Regions from separate parts of the Neisseria sp. CP9 genome, predicted to be linked through region 2. Evidence: predicted binding sites of a transcription regulator. Region 2 holds the regulator's gene; each other region holds the start of a gene.
The links. Region 2 encodes FNR, which switches genes on or off when oxygen is low (the NO sensors DNR and NnrR bind a similar motif). Its sites were predicted from a motif close to TTGATNNNNATCAA; they were not measured.
Positions count from the first base shown of each region.

Region 1: ccoN (cytochrome-c oxidase, cbb3-type subunit I) is a predicted target of FNR. The motif match lies at 1,666-1,679, and genes of this name have one in related genera.
Region 3: ACMYUL_RS13840 (FeoA family protein) is a predicted target of FNR. The motif match lies at 1,601-1,614, and genes of this name have one in related genera.

Region 1 covers NZ_CP180502.1:543,476-546,755, reverse strand. Annotated here, with positions in the region: gene ACMYUL_RS02520 (M61 family metallopeptidase) at 1-1,612, opposite strand, end outside; gene ccoN (cytochrome-c oxidase, cbb3-type subunit I) at 1,942-3,280, shown strand, end outside.
Region 2 covers NZ_CP180502.1:1,917,414-1,920,693, forward strand. Annotated here, with positions in the region: gene ACMYUL_RS09165 (MBL fold metallo-hydrolase) at 485-1,558, opposite strand; gene fnr (fumarate/nitrate reduction transcriptional regulator Fnr) at 1,638-2,372, opposite strand; gene hemN (oxygen-independent coproporphyrinogen III oxidase) at 2,516-3,280, shown strand, end outside.
Region 3 covers NZ_CP180502.1:2,842,691-2,845,970, reverse strand. Annotated here, with positions in the region: gene feoB (ferrous iron transporter B) at 1-955, opposite strand, end outside; gene ACMYUL_RS13840 (FeoA family protein) at 1,126-1,392, opposite strand; gene ACMYUL_RS13835 (NAD(P)H-hydrate epimerase) at 1,709-2,335, shown strand; gene crcB (fluoride efflux transporter CrcB) at 2,367-2,729, opposite strand; gene ACMYUL_RS13825 (dihydroorotate oxidase) at 3,000-3,280, shown strand, end outside.

The DNA.
Region 1 (3,280 bases), 1.4 Mb from region 2:
GGAGTTGCGCCCACTGTGCTGCAAGGTCGGTGCAGGCGTAGCCGTCGATGGCGATGATTTTGTCCTGCGGGCAGAGGGCGGCGTTTTCCGCGCTGCCGCCGTTGAAGACGTGGGTCAGGGTGGCGTGGTCGCTGTTTTGTTTGAACCTTGCGCCGAAGTCGGATACGGGGGCGGGCGTTTCGGTTGGCGGTTCGGACAGGAATGCGCCGCCGTGGCTGCGCGGCTGTGCCTGCCATTGCAGTCCGATACCTATGGTGGCGAGGAGTTCGGCAAGGGGCAGGTCGGCGGTGGTGTAGAGGGTCGTCTGAAAAAAGTCTTCGAGGTCCAGACCGGTAAACACTTGGCAACGGGCTTGCCATTGTTTTTCGGGGATGCCTTGACGGGTGTCCAGCCAATCGCGGTAGTGTTGCTGCATGACGCTGTCGAGGGTGTGTCGCCCGCTGCTTTTGTTGCGGATGGCGAGGTCGAGGCAGAGGGCGGCGAGTGCGCCTTTTTGGTAGTAGCTGACGATGGCGTTGGGGCTGTTTTCGTCTTGTTTGTAGAATTTGTTCCAAGCGGTGAAGCTGGATTCGGCAAGGCTTTGTTTCAGACGACCTTTGGTTTGCTGAATGCGGGTGATGCTTTGGGCGAGCAGGCGCAGGTAGGCTTCGGGGGCGATGGTGCGGCTTCGGGCGAGGAAGAGATCGTCGTAGTAGGAGGTGATGCCTTCAAACGCCCAGAGCTGCTCGGTGTAGTTTTCGCGGTCAAGGTCGTAGGGGGCGAAGGCGGCGGGTTTGATGGATTTGACATTCCAAGCGTGGAAGTATTCGTGTGAGAACAGTCCGAGCAGTTGGGTGTAGGCGTCGTTGGCATCGGTCATGCCGTGCGGCGGCAGACTGTGGCGGTCGGCGAGCAGGGCGGTGCTGCTGATGTGTTCAAGTCCGCCGTAGATGTTGTCGCCGACGTGGAGCAGAAAGAGGTAATGCGTGAACGGGGCAGGGGAGGGGAACATGGCCAATTCGGTTTCGCAGATTTTGCGAATGTCTGACACGAGACGGTTGCGGTCGAAATCGGGATAGTGGCCGCTTAAGGCGATGCGGTGCGGGATGCCGCCGGCTTCAAAATCGAGAAATTCGATGTTGCCCAGTTCGACAGGGTGGTCGATTAAGTCGTGGTAGGAGGTCGTCTGAAAGCTATGGACGTTGGTTTGGGGTAGGGTGGTGGCAATCCGCCATGTTTTTGGCAGTGTCGGGAATTCGATTTGGTGTGTGCTGTTTTCGTGTCCGTTCACCTGCAAAAAGAGGCATGCACCGTCAAAGAACCCGCGTTCGGCAGTCAAAAACGAGCCGCGGACGGACAGGTCGTAGGCGTAAACGGTGTAGTAAATTTCCCACTCGCCGGACTGCGGGGCAGTGTGCCATCGGTTTTTTTTGACTTGGGTCAGATGGGCATATTCGCCGTTGCAAAAGGCGCGGATGGTGGTGATGTGGCGCGAGAAATCGCGTATCAGATAGCTGCCGGGAACCCAGTTCGGCAGGCTGATTTCTGTTTCCAAATCATGTTCTTGTCGGAAGGTTAGGCGGATATGCCACTCGTGGGCGAGCGGGTTAGGGGTGATTTTGTAATTAATCATGACTATTAATGCATTTGTTAAATTTTATGAATAAAAAAGTCGAATTATGCAGTTTGATTTATATCGATAAACTCCCCTTCACAAGGGAGGCTTGAAAAAATAAAGTGGCGCTGCCGGGAAGGTTGTTAAATAATAATATGATTATAAAGTAAAAAATATAAAAAATCGATAAAGCCGCCAGATGGAGTGAAATGTAATTCTGCTTGGCTAGGCTTGTCTTATATGTTAAATTTAGAAAAATTTAAACCTAGCCCTTATTGCGTTTGTTCAAAACGCATACGGCAAAGTGAGATAAAAAATTTTTATTCCCATAATTCATGGAGACTCTCATGGACACACAAACTTATAACTACAAAGTGGTGCGCCAGTTCGCCATCATGACCGTAGTTTGGGGTATTGTGGGCATGTTGGTCGGCGTCATCGTTGCCGCCCAATTGTTCGCCCCAGCCCTTGATTTATCAGATGTCGGCCCTTGGTTCCACTTCGGTCGCCTGCGTCCGTTGCACACCAATGCGGTGATTTTTGCGTTCGGCGGTTGCGGTCTGATGGGTACATCATACTACGTTGTTCAACGTACCTGTAATGCACGCCTGTTCGGCGGTTGGCTGCCGGCATTTACCTTCTGGGGCTGGCAGGCAGTTATCGTTGCGGCAATCGTCAGCCTGCCTTTGGGTTATACCCAAGCTAAAGAGTATGCCGAATTGGAATGGCCTATCGACATCCTGATCGCTTTGGTTTGGATTGCTTACGCCATCGTATTCTTCGGTACGATTGCCAAACGTAAAATCAAACACATCTACGTTGCCAACTGGTTCTACGGCGGCTTCATCTTGGCTGTCGCACTGTTGCACATCGTCAATAACATCAGCATCCCTGCCGGTCTGATGAAATCTTACCCTGTTTACGCCGGTGCAATCGATGCGATGGTTCAATGGTGGTATGGCCACAATGCCGTAGGTTTCTTCCTGACAGCAGGTTTCTTGGGCATGATGTATTACTTTGTGCCGAAACAGGCAGGTCGTCCGGTTTATTCTTACCGCCTGTCCGTTGTCCACTTCTGGGCTTTGATTTTTACTTACATGTGGGCAGGTTCCCACCACTTGCACTATACCGCGCTGCCTGACTGGACTCAGTCCTTGGGTATGGTGTTGTCCCTGATTCTGTTCGCACCTTCTTGGGGCGGTATGATTAACGGTATCATGACCTTGTCCGGGGCATGGGACAAACTGCGTACCGACCCTATTTTGAAGTTCTTGATCGTCTCCCTCTCCTTCTACGGTATGTCCACCTTCGAAGGTCCGATGATGTCCATTAAAACCGTCAACGCTTTGAGCCACTACACTGACTGGACCGTTGCACACGTTCATGCCGGCGCATTGGGCTGGGTGGGCTTCGTGACCATTGGTTCCGTGTACTACATGATTCCACGCCTGTTCGGTAAAAATGAAATGTACAGCACCAAATTGGTGGAAGCACACTTCTGGATTGCGACCATCGGCGTGGTTCTGTATATCGCCTCCATGTGGATTGCAGGGGTATTGCAAGGTCTGATGTGGGGTTCTCTGAATGCGGACGGTACTTTGACCTATTCGTTTGTAGAGTCAGTTAAACGCACCATGCCTTTCTACATGATTCGTTTCACCGGCGGCCTGCTGTACCTGAGCGGTA
Region 2 (3,280 bases):
GATACCGAACCTTAATCTGAGAGTAATTACCAAATAAATTGGTAATACCAATTCAAAAGAATGCCGCATACTTTACGTAATACGATGTAATCGGTCAAGTGATTTATACGCGAACCGCGCGTTGCAAAATAAGGTTTTCGGTTGAGGGGAAATTAGTTTTTTATTATCAGAATATTGCAAAACGGATAAACGGGAGAAGGAGAGAAGTGTTGGAAATGCTGCAACAGGTAAATTCAAAAAGAGGTCGTCTGAAAACAGCTTCCGCTTCGTCGGTATAGTGGATTAACTTTAAATCAGGACAAGGCGACGAAGCCGCAGACAGTACAGATAGTACGGAACCGATTCACTTGGTGCTTCAGCACCTTAGAGAATCGTTCTCTTTGAGCTAAGGCGAGGCAACGCCGTACTGGTTTAAAGTTAATCCACTATATTTATGACTTGATGGAACTTGCTGTATTTGTTTTCAGCCGACCCCTTGGCAGCTTTATTCTAAAGGCTCTGCGAACCAGTCTTGCGTGGCGGTATTGGCATCAAAGACTTGTCCCATTAGCGGAGTCAACGGATTGACACCCAAGTTGCGTGCCAGCGGGATGCTTTGAAGCAGGGGTTCGTTCCAAGCGTGCAATGCCATGGCGTAGGCGCCCCAGTGGATGGGCATGAAGCGCTTGGGCGCGAGTTTCGCGGCGTAGCGGGCCGTTTGTTCGGGGAAGAGGTGGTTGTTGGGCCAATGTTCGCTGTATTGCCCGTTTTCGATGAACGCGATGTCGAATCCGTTGAATTTTTCGGCGATTTTGTCGAAATGGCTGCCTTGTGCCGAGTCGCCGTGAAAATAGAATTTTTCGCCGCCGTGTTCGATGACGAAGCTGGACCACAGGGCTTGGTTGTGGTCGGTCAGGGTTCGGGATGAATCGTGACGGGCAGGTAGTGCGGTGTAGCGGATGCCGTTGCGTTCGGTACTTTGCCACCAATCGAGTTCGGTAATGCGCTCTTGCGGCACGCCCCATTTTTTCAGCAATACGCCCATGCCGAGTGAGACGATGAAATGGCTGTTGCCTTTTGAATTGAGTGCTTGCACGCTGTCTTTTTCGAGGTGGTCGTAGTGACTGTGGGAAATCAGGATGACATCGACGGGCGGCAGTTCGTCGATTTCTGCGGGCGCAGGCTGGAAGCGTTTCATGGTGATGGGGATGGGGGAGACGGAATTGCCGAAAACGGGATCGGTAATGACGGTTTGTCCGCCGATCCGCATCAATAGGGTAGAATGCCCGAACCAGACGAAGCGGCTTTTCCCTTCGGGTGCGGCGAGGAAGGTTTGCCAATCGGGTTTGACGGTAGGCAGAGGTTTGGGCGGGCGCGTTGCCTGCGGGTCGGTCAGGATCTTCCAAAATGCGCTGACGAGGCCGGTCGGTTTCTGCTGCGGTTCGGGGTTGAAGAAGGTTTGCGTTTTCGGGTCGTAATGGTCACTTGCGGGGTAAACGGGATGTTGGTCGGGATAGAGCCAGTAGGCGAGCAGGGCGCAGGCAGTGGTCAAGGCAATGAGTTTTTTCTTGTGTTTCATAATTGGGTTTTATGAAGAAGGTCGTCTGAAAATTTTTCAGACGACCTTGGGTTCTGTTTGAAAATGGTCTCGGTATCCATCAGATGGCGTGCGAACAGCCGGACACCATTTTTTTGAGGTTTTGCGAGTCGAGGATTTTAATGTGTTTGTGTTCGACCGAAATCAAACCTTCATGATGGAACTTGGACAGCGTGCGGCTGACGGTTTCGAGCTTCAGCCCTAAATAGCTGCCGATTTCTTCGCGCGACATTCTCAGGATGAAATCGTTGGCGGCAAATCCGCGCGAATAAAGGCGTTGGGACAAGTTAAGCAAAAACGCCGCCAGGCGTTCTTCGGCGCGCATATTGCCCAAAAGCAGCATCACGCCTTGGTCGCGCACTATTTCGCGGCTCATCAACCGGAAAAAATGGCTTCTCAGGCTGGGGATGTTGTGCCCCAGCTCTTCGATGTGGGTGAAGGGCAGCTCACACACTTCGCTGTCTTCCAAAGCCACCGCGTCGCAGCTGTGGACATGGGAACAAATGCCGTCCATGCCGATGAGTTCGCCGGACATAAAAAAACCGGTAACCTGATCGCGACCGTCCTGACTGGCAACCGTGGTTTTGAAAAAACCGGCACGGATGGCAAACAGCGACGCGAAAGGCTCACCGGTGCGGAACAGATATTCACCCTTCTTCAAGCGGCGGCTCTGTCGGATGACCGCGTCCAATTGGGCAAACTCATTGGGCAAAAGCCCGACAGGCAGGCAGAGTTCACGCAGCGAACAGGAAGAACACAGGGTTTTCATCTGATGCATAGCATTGTGTGTGGTCATAAAACACCCTTAAAATTAAGGTTTTTATCCTGTCATGATTACGTAAGTTATTGACACATATCAAGACAGGTTTATCATACTGTGGCATTCTACCAAACTATCCGAAAATTGCCTAACATCATTACTCTAATCACACACACGCCATGAAAGTAATACCGATACAAAATAATCACAATAGAAACAATGACAAACCTGAGTTCGACCGCGAACTCATTGCTAGCCTTCCTTCCAGCGGTCCGCGCTACACTTCCTACCCGACAGCCGACCGTTTTCATGACGGATTTCGCGAAGCCGAATATATCAATGCCTTGAATCAGCGCGGTATGGGGGCTTTGAACAAGCCCCTTTCGCTTTATATCCACATCCCCTTCTGCAACACCATCTGTTACTACTGCGGCTGCAATAAAATCATCACCAAAGACAAAAGCCGTGCCGATGCCTACATCGAATACCTTGAAAAAGAAATGGAGCTGCTCGCCCCGCATCTGGGCGGACGGCATCAGCTCGCGCAACTGCACTTCGGCGGCGGTACGCCGACTTTCTTGAGCGACGACCAAATCGAACGCGTATTCCGCATGATACGCAAACATTTCCAACTTATCCCCGGCGGTGAATACTCCATCGAAATCGACCCGCGCAAAGTCAGCCGCGAAACCGTCCTTATGCTCGGCAAGCTCGGTTTCAACCGCATGAGTGTCGGTATTCAGGACTTTGATCCCAAAGTGCAGGAAGCGGTCAACCGCATCCAAAGCTACGATGAAACAAAAGAAGTCATCGATGCTGCACGCGAAGCGGGATTCAAATCCGTCAGCGTCGATTTGATTTACGGACTGCCGCACCAAACCGCCGAAAGCATCAAAACCACCATTGATACGGTATTGTCGCTCGATCCCGACCGCCTTGCCCTT
Region 3 (3,280 bases), 930 kb from region 2:
TCACGTTATCCAGCAGAAACGCCGCACGCGGCAGGTAGCCTGAGTCTTCCAAAAGCAGGATGAAGGCGAACAAAATCGTAATCTGCGGCACGAACACCAACACGCTGCCCAAACCGGCAATGACGCCGTTGACGAGCAAGTCGCTGAGGATGCCCGGCTCCATGTTGGTGCCTATCCATTCGCCCAGCGCGGCAAAGCCGCCTTCGATGGCTTCCATAATCGGTGCCGCCCAAGTGTAAACCGCTTGGAACACCATAAACAGGATAAACAGCAGCATAATTATGCCCCAGACGGGGTGCAGCACGATGTCGTCGAGTTTTTTGTGCCATGCGGGCAGCGTCATTTCCGTGCGCACCACCTGTGCCAAAATCGATTCGACTTCTTGATAAAGTTTGTCGCTCTCCAGCGCCTCGAGCGTGCGTTCGGCAGAAGCGGGGTTGGCGGGGAAAGAGCGTTTGCGCGGCAGCTTCGCCACGGCTTCGCGCACGGCCTGTACGCCCGACGCACTCACGGCAACTGTTTCCAAAACAGGTGCATCCAACAACTCGCTCAGTTTGGCCGCATCAATATTCAAGCCCCTTCTGCGGGCAACGTCGCTCATGTTCAGCGACACCACCATAGGCAGTCCCAGCGTTTTCAGTTCCAAAATCATGCGCAGGGTCATACGCAGGTTGGTCGCGTCGGCAACGGCAATGATGGCGTCGGGCGGAATGCCCAGCTTGCCTACGGCGACATCTTTCGCCACCGCTTCGTCGGGGCTGGTCGTGCGCAGGCTGTATGTGCCCGGCAGGTCGATAATGCGAACGGCCTTGTCGTCAAGTAAGGCGCCCTCGCGCTTATCGACCGTTACGCCCGGATAATTGGCAACCTTGGCATGTGCGCCGGTCAAACCGTTGAACAAAACGGTTTTGCCGCAGTTTGGCGCGCCAATCAAGGCAAAATAGCTTAGTTCCATTTATTTATTCTCCTTGTTTGATTGTGTGATGAGTTTGGCGTTGAATTGGGGAAAAGGCTTTGAAACGGCGCTTTCAGACGACCCAGGTCGTCTGAAAAGGATAGGGCGGTCAGGTTCAATCCGCCTTTGCCGCATTTTCAGAACATGAAGCCCGCCTGTCTGTACAGCGGTCAGCCGTCAATCACATGGCACATAATTTTTCCCGCTTCTTCCTGCCGCAACGAGAATTGCGACTGGTTGCCCAAACGTACGGCAAACGGACCGCGTCCGAATCCGCCGACGGCAATCACCTGCAACGGCATTCCGCTTGAAAAACCCAAGTCGGCAAGACGGCGCGTAACCAGCGGGTCGAGTTCGCCGAAAGTCGAATTGGGGACGATGGAGTCGATGTGCGCGACTGCGCCTTTACTGAGTTTTGACAAAGGTATGGCAGACATAGGGTGTTTTACTTTCGTTGTCGATTGAAAAAAGAGACGGCAAGTAAAGACGAATTTGACACAGGGTAGGCCGAGGCATGTTCCAACGCCCGTTCCCGCAAAAGAAGTAGTTTTGATTGTTTATCACTTTGTTTTATTTTGATAATAAATCTTGTTAACATAAAAATCAAATCCAAAGCCACCAAATTCCTGATTTTCAGACGACCTCTTGCGGCAAATCAAAAAAAGCGAATGATTTGACGGGAAAGTCGGGCAGGGCTATTGATAAGGTTTGCATTTGGATGTTTGATAGGCGTAAAGAGAAAAGGAGCGAATGATGAAAATCTACACCGCCACAGAAATGCGCGAACACGAGCAAATGGCAGTCGATAAAGGCACGACTTTCGAGCAACTGATGGAAAACGCGGGACAAGCCACCTCCGCGGATTTGCTGCGCCGTTTCCCCAAAGCAGGGCGCGCGCTGATCGTTTGCGGCAAGGGCAATAACGGTGGCGACGGTTTGGTCATCGCGCGCGTGTTGTCGGAACAGGATTGGCAGGTAGATGTCGTCTTCGTCTTGGGAGATAAACTGTCGCCGCTGGCGCAGTTGAATCGCGAGCGTTTGAATCATTTAGACGGCGTCAGCTTTATCCGATCCGACGAACTGGAAGGTCGTCTGAAAACAGGTTACGGTCTCGTTATCGAAGGCATTTTCGGAACTGGCTTCAGCGGCGCATTGCCCGAAACAGCCGCCGCCGTCTGCCGCCTGCTGAATCAAGCCGACGGTTTCAAAATCGCGCTGGACATCCCGACCGGGCTGAACTGCGACACAGGCGAAGCAGATCAAGACACCTTCCGCGCCGATCTGACTTATGCCTTCGCCGCCTACAAACCCGCGCATATGACTGACGCAGGCAAAGCATATTGCGGAGAGACCGTGTGTTTGGATATTGGGATAGAGTGAAAATATTTTATTGAGATGGCGATGTTCGCGGCTATTTCCAGCTTTGCGCCAAGTAAATGCCCAACGCCGTCAGCAGGAACGAGCCGAAAACATGCAGGCAGACCGCTGAAAACGCCGTCGCCCAGCGTTGCGCCTGCATCAGAGTGACCATTTCCAATGAAAAGCTGGAAAAAGTCGTCAGACTGCCGAGAAAACCGGTAATCAGCAAAAGCTTCCATTGAGGATTATCCAGCCATTCTGCGCAGATGCCGATTAAGAACGCGCCAATCCAGTTGGCAGCAAGCGTGCCGACCGAAAACGGGACGGAGAGTGCGGCAAAGGCGAGAACGAGTAACCAGCGGGACAATGCACCCAAAGCCGCGCCAAAAGCAATCGCCATGACGTTTTGAAACATATTGAAATCCGGAGACAAGAAAAATCAAAAGGGTAGGGTTGGGGATTTTAACCGTATTTTGAACAGGCAAACAAAAGGTCGTCTGAAAAGCATCTTAGGTTTTCACTTTGTTGAAGCCATGCTTTCAGACGACCTTTTTGCGCCTCCCCTTCATCACCTAAAACAACATTTTCCTACATCCCCTGTCATTTGATGTTCGTTAAAAAATGCCTTGCCTATTCGTGTTACGCTTCGCAAACAAATTGATTTTTCAAGGGAAAGGAGCAGGGTATGCCGTCATTGAGAACGAAAATTGCCGGTTTTTCTTTTGACAACTGTCTGATGAACGCCGCTGGTGTGGCGTGTATGACAGTGGAAGAACTGGAAGAAGTCAGACAATCCGCCGCGGGCAGCTTCGTCACCAAAACGGCGACGCTGGAAGCGCGGGCGGGCAATCCAGAGCCGCGTTACCGCGATGTACCGCTGGGCAGCATCAATTCTATGGGTTTGCCGAATCAAGGCATTGATTACTATCTGGATTATTTGCTGAGCCTTCAAGAATCGCAGCCCGA